Regions from separate parts of the Streptomyces sp. NPDC051909 genome, predicted to be linked through region 1. Evidence: riboswitches for the same ligand, from Rfam matches in the RefSeq annotation. Region 1 holds a riboswitch; the other holds the start of a gene.
What was found. A riboswitch is a leader RNA that binds a small molecule or an ion and turns the genes downstream of it on or off. The one in region 1 is predicted to bind cyclic di-AMP.

Region 2: it holds a riboswitch for cyclic di-AMP, as region 1 does, so the genes downstream of both, AB0M18_RS27310 (M23 family metallopeptidase) here and AB0M18_RS15760 (LysM peptidoglycan-binding domain-containing protein) in region 1, are expected to answer to the same signal.

The regions. Positions count from the first base shown of each region.
Region 1 is NZ_JBFAYA010000008.1:245,263-250,467, reverse strand. It holds gene AB0M18_RS15770 (zinc ribbon domain-containing protein YjdM) at 1-148, opposite strand, end outside; gene AB0M18_RS15765 (polysaccharide deacetylase family protein) at 241-1,053, opposite strand; gene AB0M18_RS15760 (LysM peptidoglycan-binding domain-containing protein) at 1,217-2,086, opposite strand; cyclic di-AMP (ydaO/yuaA leader) riboswitch at 2,091-2,246, opposite strand; gene AB0M18_RS15755 (hypothetical protein) at 2,808-5,205, shown strand, end outside.
Region 2 is NZ_JBFAYA010000019.1:98,076-103,280, reverse strand. It holds gene AB0M18_RS27320 (PrsW family intramembrane metalloprotease) at 1-503, shown strand, start outside; gene AB0M18_RS27315 (aldo/keto reductase) at 534-1,481, opposite strand; gene AB0M18_RS27310 (M23 family metallopeptidase) at 1,563-2,651, opposite strand; cyclic di-AMP (ydaO/yuaA leader) riboswitch at 2,663-2,809, opposite strand; gene AB0M18_RS27305 (PP2C family protein-serine/threonine phosphatase) at 3,097-4,188, opposite strand; gene AB0M18_RS27300 (MFS transporter) at 4,349-5,205, opposite strand, start outside.

The DNA.
Region 1 (5,205 bases):
CCTTCGCGCCGCCGGCGGCGTCGTCGGAGCCCGCCTCGGCGGCGGAGGCCGACCACTCGTGGCCGCATTCGGGGCACACGAGCAGCGAGCCCATCTCGTAGGTGTAGACGCCGGAGCACTCGGGGCACGGGGGAAGGTTCTCGTTCACCCCTCGATTCTATGAGCAGCCGATCGAATTGCGAAAATCGGCAACCCGCCCGGTGGGCAGTGCGGCCTCCGGGCGGGACGGCGCCGGCCCGGTCAGGGTGCGGTGCGGACCGGGAAGCTGGTCGGGTGGCCCTGTTCCTTCAGCCAGGGCAGGACCTGGCGGAGGGCCGCGACGGTCTGGCTGCGGTCGCCGCCGCCGTCGTGGAAGAGGATGGTGGGGCCGTTGGACAGCTCGTTCTTCACGGTGCCGACGATGGCCGCGGTACCCGGGCGCTCGAAGTCCTTGGTGTCCACGTTCCAGCCGAGTGGGCGCATGCCCTCGGCCGCGGCGATCTTCCGGCTGTCGGGCGTGAACGCGCCGCCCGGCGCCCGGTAGTACTCGATCTTCGCGCCGCCGGCCGCCTCCTCGATCAACCGCTTCGCGTCGAGGATCTGCTGCCGCTGGTACGCGACCGGCTTCTTGTCCATGGTGGTGTCGTGGTCCATGGTGTGGTCGCAGAGCCGGTGCCCCTCGGCGACGACCCGCTTCACCAGCTCCGGGTGCTCCTTGGCACGCGGCCCGACCATGCAGAACGTGGCCTTGACGCCGTTCTCCTTGAGGATGTCGAGCATCTGGGGCGTCCAGTTCGGGTCGGGACCGTCGTCGATGGTGATGCTCACCGACTTCCCGCCCGCCTCGGTGGCGTGCGCGATGCTCACCGGGACCTTCGCCGGCTTGACCTGCTCCGGGCCCTTCCCGTCCTCGGTGGGCGGCACGCGCTGCTCCTGCCGCGCCCCGGCTCCTCCGCCGTCCCGCGCCTCCGCCTCCGTGTCCGTCAACACGGCGGCCCCCCAGGCGGCCAGGCTCAGCGCGACCGCCGACGCGACCGCGGCTATCTGCGGCGTGTACTTACTCTTCAGCCCCATGTGCTGCCCACTCCCCGTGACTCTCCCGACGGCTCCCGCAGGAGAGGACGGAGGAACGGCCGAGAAGGTTTCACCTGATCGCGTGAGGAATGTGGGCCAGGTGGCCGGGGGCGGGTCGACGTGCCCGCGGGTGCCGTGCGCGGCGCCCGCGGGCGACGGTCCGTCAGTAGGCGCCGAAGACGTTGTCGATGGAGCCGTAGCGGTCGGCGGCGTAGTTGCAGGCCGCGGTGATGTTGGCGACCGGGTCGTACGGGTCGAGCGAGGTGCCGGCCACGTGGTAGGCGCGGAAGGTGGGGTCGATCACCTGGAGGAGGCCCTTGGAGGGGGTGCCGGCGAGGGCGTTGGAGTCCCAGTTGTTGATGGCCCGCGGGTTGCCGGAGGACTCGCGCATGATGTTGCGGTAGATGCCGTCGAAGCTGCCGGGGATGCCTTCGCGGGCCATGATGTCGAGGGACTCGCGGATCCAGCCCTCGAGGTTGTCGGCGTACGTGTAGCCCGCGGACGTGGCGGAGCCGGTGGAGGTCGCGACGGCCTGGACCGCCTTCGACCGAACGGCCTTCGCGGGGGCCGAGGCGGCGGCCACGCTCGTGCCGGCCTTGGCCGCCTTGGGCGCCTTGGCCGCCTTGGCCGCGGCCTTCGCGGCGGTTCCGGCGACGGTGAGCTTCTGCCCCGGGTGGATCAGGCGCGGGTCGCCGCCGACGACGCGACGGTTGTCCTTGTAGAGCTTCTTCCAGCCGCCCTGGACCCCGTACCTGTGGGCGATCTTCGACAGCGAGTCACCGGCCACGACGGAATACCTCACCGGCGCCGCCTTCACGGCCGCCGGGGCTGTGAAGGGGGCCACTGAAGGCGCCGAAAGAGGCGTCTGCTTTGCCACTGCGACGGAGGGAGCGACGGCCGGGGTGGCCGCGCCGGCGGTGGTGGCGCCGGCCAGGGGCAGGGCGAGGGCGGCGCTGCCGGTGAGGCCGACGGCGGCGATGCCGCGGGCGAGCGGGGCGTTCTTCGGGCGGCGGTGCTTGCCGGATCCACGCATGGCGAGTTCCTCTCCTTCGCCTGCGAGGTGAGCTGTCGGGTTCGGGCAGGAGATGCCCGGCCGCGCTGCGCGCGGCTTCACCCCGAGCCGTCCCCGGAGACCGGGGCCGGCGGCGAACCTGGGTCCCCCGCTCCTGCCGGAAGTGTGGTGAGTGCGGTCGACCGGGCGGCGGCAGGATTCGGCGTTTCCGTCCGGTTTCGGGGCGACCGTATGCGAAGACAAATATCGAAAACAAGGAGGGAATTCATCACGCGAAATCGATCTGCGGGCAAATTCAAAAGGATCATCACGCCCGCTCCCACCCCTCACCCCAATCCTTTTCCGTCCGGCCGCTCCTGACGCCGCGACAGCATTCCGGAGGCCCTTCCGGAGACCGGTCCCAGGTGACCCACATCACCCCTGACCGATCGGCGCCGCCTGCCCACCTTTCCGGCTCGAATTACCCCCTTCATGAATCACCTCGGCATTTCGGCATTGCAATGGAATAGCCGGACATCGTCCGTTTTGATCCGGCACCGCCCGACGGCGGGCGGTGGCCCTTCGTCGGTCCGCCGACGGTCAGGGATCAGAACCGGCCACCCCTCCCCCGCCGGGCAACCCCGTCTCTCCCTCCCCCGTCCTCCGGGGGCAAGAGGGGCGCCCGGGGGATCGCAGGCGCCCGGAAGCGTGCTGGACGAGAACGATCGTGAGGTAGAGCGCTTTGATACGTGTCACACGCGGCATGACCACCGCCGTGACGCTCATGGCCCTGGCGGGTGTGTCGCCGGGGCTCGCGTACGCGCAACCGGACACCGCCTCGGCCGCCGTCACCGGATCCGCCGCGGCAGGGCTGCCCGAGGGGTGGCGGGTCGCCGGAAGCGGTGCGGGGCGGGAGTTGGTGTGGACGGCCGAGGAGGCCGTGCCGATGGGGGATGCCCGGGTCGAGTTCCGGGTCGACGGGAGACTGCTCGGGTACCCGGAGGCCGCGGCGGACGGGCGGTCGTTCCGGCTCGCCATCGGGGCTGAACGGGTGGACGGCGGGGCGCGGTTGAGCGTCACGGCGGGCGGACGGCGGCTCGATGCCGAGGCGCCGGCCCAGGCGCCCCGTCTGCGGCCGGCGGCTCCGGCAGATCCCGGGGCACGGCCTGAGGCGCCGCTGCCGGCGAATCCGGTGGATCCGGGGGTCCCCGGCCCGTACCGCACCGTGTCCGGCGAGTACGCGCTGAAGGACGTGCGGCTGCCCGGCTTCCCCGAGCCGGTCGAGATGCGCGCCGCCGTGACGGCGCCGGCGGGCGCGCCGGGGAGGCGGCCGGTGGCGCTGTTCCTGCACGGCCGGCACGGCACCTGCTACAAGCCGGGTGTGGAGGAGGGATCGGGCGAGTGGCCGTGCCCGGCGGGCATGCGGCCGATACCGAGTCATCAGGGATACGGGGCGGCGCAGAAGCTGCTCGCCTCGCAGGGGTACGTGACGCTGTCGGTGTCCGCGAACGGCGTCAACGGGCAGGACCACCGGGCGGACGACGGCGGCGCGCAGGCCCGTTCCTCGCTGGTCCGGCTGCATCTCGCCCGCTGGGCGGAGTGGGGCGAGCACCCGGACAAGGCGCCGGCGGTGGTGCGGAAGGCCGCGGCGGCCGCCGACCTCTCCCGCGTCCTGCTGGTCGGGCACTCGCGGGGCGGCGAGGGCGTGAACCGGGCGGCCCTCGACAGTCTGTCCGCGCCGCCCGCCGGCCAGGACGGCTACCGGGGGCCGGTGCGCTGGAAGATCCGCGGCGATGTCCTCATCGGGCCGACGATCTTCGGCCAGAACCCGGTCCCGGACGTGCCGTCGATGACGATCCTGCCCGGCTGCGACGGCGATGTGTCCGATCTGCAGGGGCAGTTGTACCTGGACGCCACGCGCGGTGTCAGCCGGGGCGCGGCCCTGCACAGCGCGGTGTACGTGGTGGGCGCCAACCACAACTTCTTCAACAGCGAGTGGACGCCGGGCCAGGCGAAGGCGCCGGCCGTGGACGACTTCTGGTCCGACGGGGAGCAGCCCGATCCGGTCTGCTCCCCCGGCACCCGGACGCGCCTCGCCGCGCCGCAGCAGCAGGCGGCGGGCGCCGCCTACATCGCGGCCGCCGCCCGGCTGTTCGTGGCGGGTGACGACCGGGTGCGGCCGCTGCTCGACGGCACCGGCCGGCGGGCGCCGTCGGCGGGCCCGGCGCGGGTGCTCACGCACGCCGTGGGGGCGGGCCGCGTCCCGGCGTTCGTACCTGGTTCGCCCGGGGCCGCGGCGGCCCTGACCGTGTCCGGCGCGGGCCGGCTGTGCGCACAGATCGACCCCGACGCCGCCCGCGCGTGCCTGGCGCCCGACGAGGGCGGGCAGTCGCCGCACTTCGCGTCCTGGGAGACCTCGCCCGAGCCGGGCCGCGATGCCGTCGCGCTGCGCTGGACCCGTACGGGCACGCCGGTCACGGTGCGGTCGGAGCGGCCGGTGTCCCTCGCGGGCGCCGAGTCGCTCGCGCTGCGGGTGGTCGTGCCGCCGAACACCAAGGGCACGGAGCTCGACGTGACCGTGGCCGACGCCTCGGGCCGCCGGGCGGCCCTCGGCCGGGTGCGGGTGGACGGGCTGCCGGGCAGTGAGCGCACCGCCTCGTACTGGGCGCGGGAGGTCCGCGTCCCGCTGTCCCCGGCGGTCCGGGCGCGCCTCGATCTGAGGAACATCGCCGCGCTCGAACTGGCCCCGCGCACCGCGGAGGGCCGGGCCTGGCTGGTGGACTCCTGGGGCTTCCGCCCGGGTCTGCCGGCGGTGCGTCCGGTCGCGCTGCCGCGGGTGGACGTCGGGCGGCTCACGGTCGACGAGGGCGACTCCGGGGTGCGGACGTACCGGGTGCCGGTGACCGTCTCCGGCTCGGGCAGCGGTCAGGTGCGCCTGTTCGCCCCGAAGCCCGGCGCCGACGGGGCCGACGGGGCCGACGGGTTCACCTCCCGGGTGGTGACGGTCCGCCCGGGGCACCAGGACATCGACGTACGGGTGCCGGTGGAGGGGAACACGCGGTACGGCTGGGACGTGACCCGCGACGCCTTCGTGAAGGCCGTGCGCGGCATCGCCGTCGGCGCGCACCGGGGCGGGGTGACGGCCCGCAACGACGACCCGA
Region 2 (5,205 bases), on a different contig from region 1:
TGCACGCCCTGTGGAACGGCTCGGCGACCTTCCACCCGCTGGCCTTCGTCCTCGTCTACGGCATGTTCATGGTGCCGGTCTTCGGCCTGGTGACCTGGCTCGCGATATGGAGCCGGCAGAAGGAGCTGCGGACGATATCCGGCGAGCTCCCGGCCTACGCGACGGCCGGCTGGCTCGCTCTCGACGAACCGCTCGCGCTCTCCTCCATGCGGGCCCGCTCGATGGCCCGCGGCTATGCGGCCCGCGCCTTCGGCAAGCCGGGCGCGCAGGCCGTCGGCGAGTACGAGGCCTTCGCCACCACCCTGGCCTTCCTCCGGCACCGGGCCCGCCGCGGGCAGGTCCCGCAGGACTTCACCGCCCGCGAGCAGGAGCTGCTGCACCACCTGTGGCAGCGCCGCCAGGTGGCCTCACCCGCGCTGACGTACGCGGCCCGCGCGACCGGTCGGGTGTGGTCGCCGCCGCAGTACCTGGACTACGGCGGCTTCAACCCGTACCGGAGCTAGCGGACACCGGCCTCAAAGCCCCCGGGTCCCTCAGACCGCGGACGCCTCCGTGAGCGTGGCGAGTTCGGCCTCGGTGAGCTCCAGGTCGGCGACCGCGACGAGGGCCGGGAGCTGCTCGACCGTGCGGGCCGAGGCGATCGGCGCGGCGACGGTGGGGCGGGAGGCGAGCCAGGCGAGGGCGACGGTGGCGAGCTCGGCACCACGGGCCTCGGCGACCGCGTCGAGGGCGGCGAGCACCCGCCGACCGCGCTCGGTCTCCAGATGCCGGCCGGCACCGGCGGCGCGGACGCTGTCCACGGTGCTGCCCGCGCGGTACTTGCCGGTGAGGAATCCGGCCGCGAGGCCGTAGTACGGCACGGCCGCGAGGCCGCGCTGCTCGACGACGTCGCGGAGCGGGCCCTCGTAGGTGTCGCGGGAGACCAGGTTGTACTGCGGCTGGAGCGCCACGTAACGGGCGAGGCCCTCGGCCTCGGCGAAGTCGAGCGAGGCCCGCAGCCGCTCCGGGGAGATGTTGGAGGCGGCGACGGCGCGCACCTTGCCGTCCTTCACCAGCTGGTCCAGGGCGGTGACGATCTCCTCCACCGGCACGGACTCGTCGTCGAAGTGGGTGTAGTAGAGGTCGATGTGATCGGTGCCGAGCCGGCGCAGCGACTCCTCGGCGGCGGCCTTGATGTTGGTCGCGCCCAGGCCCTTGAAGCCCGGGTGGGCACCGACCTTGGTGGCGACGAGGATGTCGGAGCGGTTGCCGCGGGAGGCCATCCAGCGCCCGATCACCGTCTCGGACTCGCCGCCCTCGTTGCCCTCGGCCCAGGCCGAGTAGACGTCGGCGGTGTCGACGAAGTTGCCGCCGGCGGCGGCGTAGGCGTCGAGCACGGCGAAGGACTGCGCCTCGTCGGCGCTCCAGCCGAAGACGTTGCCGCCGAGGGCGAGCGGGAAGACGTGCAGGTCGGAGGTGCCGAGGCGGCGCAGAGAGCTCATATGGAGATCAACTCCGCGGGCCGCCACCGGTATTCCGCGCCGCTGTCCCTCAGAGAGACCGGCCCCCGGAGAGACCGGCCCTCAGACGGACAGGCCCTTGTCGCGCAGCCAGGCCGCCGGGTCGATGCCGTCGCCGGACGGGGTGTGCACCTCCAGGTGGAGGTGGGGGCCCGTGACGTTGCCGGTAGCGCCGACGCGGCCGATGGTCTCGCCGGTACCGACGGACTGGCCGACGCCGACGGTCATGGAGGAGAGGTGGCAGTACCAGATCTCGGTGCCGTCCTCGAGCTCCAGGACGATCCGGTAGCCGTAGGCGCCGGACCAGCCGGCCGACTTCACGGTGGCGCCGTGGACCGCCTTGACCGGGGTGCCGGTGGGGGCGGCGAAGTCCAGACCGGTGTGGTAGCCGGAGGACCACATGGAGCCGGCCTGGCCGTAGGTGGAGGTGATCGTGTACGAGGAGGTCGGCAGCGCGTAGCTGGCGGCGAGCTTGGCCAGGCGCTCGGCCTCGGCCTTCGCCGCGGCCTCCTCCTCGGCCTTCCGCTTCGCCTCGGCGGCCGCCTTCTCCGCCGCGTCGGCCTTGGCCTGGGCCTCCGCCGCCGCCTTCTCGGCCGCGAGCTTCTCCGCGGCCTCCTTCTCGGCGGCGTCGGCGGCGGCCTGCTGCTGCTCGGCCTGCTGGAGGATGCGGGCGCGGAGCGCCTCGCCGGCGTCGGCGGTCGCCGTCTGCGTCCCGGCCTCCTCGCCGCCGGCGCCCTGCGGGGCGGTCTCGCTGGTGGTGTAGGTCAGCGCGGTGAGCGGCTGGGTGGCGTTGCCCGCGGTGTCGGAGGTCTTGTCGTCGTCGGAGCCGATCAGCTCGCCGACGCCGGGCAGGTCCGAGGCGTCGGGCAGGTCGACGTCCGGGAGCGCTATCGAGACCGGGGGCTTCTGCTGCGCGGTGGCCAGGCCGCCGGCACCGACGGCGGCGATGACACCGACGCCGAGCACGGTGGAGGAACGCGCGAAGTTGGAGCGCTGCTTGACGACACGGTGGCGTCCGCCGGAGCGGTTCTGCGCCCGCAGGGAGTCCTCGGTGGGGTTCCACTCCTCCGTGCCCCCGTCCAGGGCGCCCACCTGGCCGGCGGCGTCGTAGGAGGCGAAGGGGGTTTGCGGAGCAGGGGTGTTGGACGCCACGGAGGCGCTCTCCTTTCCTTCCTTCTCGCCTACCGGGTTAGCTGACGGGTTCGGAGCAGGAAGGTCTCCTACGGGCCTGCCGCACGAGTGCGGTGGGGCCCGATTCACCCCAAGTGGTGGTTCCCCGGTTCCCTTGCGGAATTCGGCGCACGCGCACGGTGCCGTCTCTTGCGACGGCTGGGACGACCGCGCTGCGTTATCGAACGTTAATAGACGCGACCCTCCGATTCCAAGCTGTTCCTCTTGATCATTAGCTGGATTGGGAGGGAATCGCCCGAGTTGAACGCCCTTCAGAAACACAGCCGTTCGCACGAGGAATCTGACGCCACGTCAATTGTTATCGGAGGGAGACCCTTCGGCTACACCCCGTCATCACCCCGTCATCACCCTGCCGTCGCCCCGCATCACCCTGCCGTCGCCCCGCATCACCCGTCGTCGCCCCGCATCACCCGTCGTCGCCCGGCACCACCGGCATCGTCCGGCGCCGTTCCGGCTGGCCCGCCGCCGGGCGGCTCACCGCGAGCAGCGCCATGTCGTCCGTCGTGTCCCCGCCCGTGTGCCGCCGCACGTCCGCCACCAGCGCGTCGAGCAGTTCCTCCGGCCCGGGGAAGATCCGCCCCGCGAGCCGCTCCTTCGGGTCGTAGAACGCGCCCGCCGCGTCCCGCGCCTCCGACAGACCGTCCGTGTAGAAGAGCAGCGTCGCGCCCGGCGGGTACGGGGTCACGTCCACCCGGTCCGGCCAGACCGCCAACTCCCCCATGCCCAGCGGCAGTGCGGCCTCGCTCGGCAGCAACGGCTCGACGCCGCCGTCCACGTGCAGCAGCAGCGGCTCCGGATGCCCGCGGTTCACCACCCGTACGACCCGGTCACCGCCCGGGATCTCGGCCAGCACCGCCGTCGTGAACCCCTCGAAGGCATCGAGCCCGGTCCGCCGCGTGCCCTCCCGGGCCAGCGCCCGTTCGAGCCGCTCCGCCACCCCCTCCAGGGTCGCCTCGTGCTCGGCCGCCTCCCGGAAGGCGCCGATGACCACCGCCACCGCCTCGACCGCGTCGAGCCCCTTGCCCCGTACGTCGCCGACCACCAGACGTACCCCGAAGGGCGTGTCCTGGACCGCGAACAGATCGCCGCCGATGAACGCGTCCGCCTGCGCCGCCTCGTACCGCGCCGCGATCTGCAGCCCGCCGATCCGCTCGGCCGGCGCCGGCAGCACGGCCTTCTGCGCCGTCTCGGCGATCACCCGGGCCGAGGCCAGCCGTTCCCCGCTGCGCCGCACCACCCGGTTGATGAGCACGGCGAGCGCCGAGACCGTGAGAACCGTCAGCGTCCCGGTGAGCGCGGGGATCTGGTCGGCCGTCCTGTTGTAGAAGAGCAGACCGACGCTCGCGAGGACGGCGGCGACGCCGGTGATCAGGGTGATCAGGGTGGAGAAGAAGGGGGCCGCGATCAGCGGCGCCGCGGCGAGCATCGGTGCCGCCGAGTACGTGGGCGGACTCGCCAGGTCCAGGGCGACCCCGGTGCAGAGGATCAACGGCGGCAGCGCCCGGAGGAAGCGCCGGGCGCCGCGGTACGAGCCGGGGTCGTCGCCCCCCGGCCCGCCCCGGGGCCCGCCCGGCGCTCCCGCTGCTCGCGCCACCTGTGCTCTCCCTGGACCTTGGTGCGCCCGGCCAGGGACAGCACCGGGACCACCCCAGGGTCCGTCAGCCCGTAGGGGTCGGCGACTCCTCCTCGGCCGACTGGCGTACGGCGGGACGCTCCGCGAGCCGCCCGCCCCGGGCGAGCGCCGCCATCGCCGCCGCGCAGCCGAGCCCGACCGCGCACAGCACCAGCCACGGCGCCGCCGACCAGCCGGTCGCGTCGAGCAGCACGCCCGTCCCCAGGTTCCCCAGGGTGATGCCGATCCCGCAGACCGTGTTGTAGAGCCCGTAGTGGGTGGCCACCCAGCGCCCCCGGGACAGCGCGACCACGGTGTCCATCTCGTACGGGTAGAGCACGGCGTTCGCCACGGCGAGCAGCGCCGCGCACAGCAGCAGCGCCGCGAGCGGGCGCCCGAGCGCGGCCGGCACCAGGAACGCCGCCCCCATCAGCCCCAGACCGAGCACCAGACACCGCTCCCGCGAGAGCCGCGCCCGGCACCAGGCGGTGATCCGCAGCTGCCCGGCCAGCGCCACCAGGGCCGAGACCACGAACAGCGCGGTGGTCGCCGCCGTGCCGTCCGCGGCCAGCGGCAGCGCCAGATAGACCTGGAAGGACAGCACGTACGAGCCGGTCATCGCCAGCGAGAACAGCCAGAAGGTGCGGTTCGCCAGCACCGTGCGGAACTGCCCGCGCGCCTCCCCCTGAAGGGCCTCCCCCTGAGGGGCCTCCGGGGTCTTCCCGCGTACGGGCAGATGCCGCAGCTGTACGGCGGTGAGCGCGGCGAACAGCAGCGCCGCCACCACGCAGGTCAGCCGGAACGACACCCCTGTCAGGGCCACCCCGGCGAGCGGGCCGAGCAGAATGCCCGCCTGGTAGTACGCGTTGAACAGGGCGAACGCCTGGACGCGCCGCTCCTCCC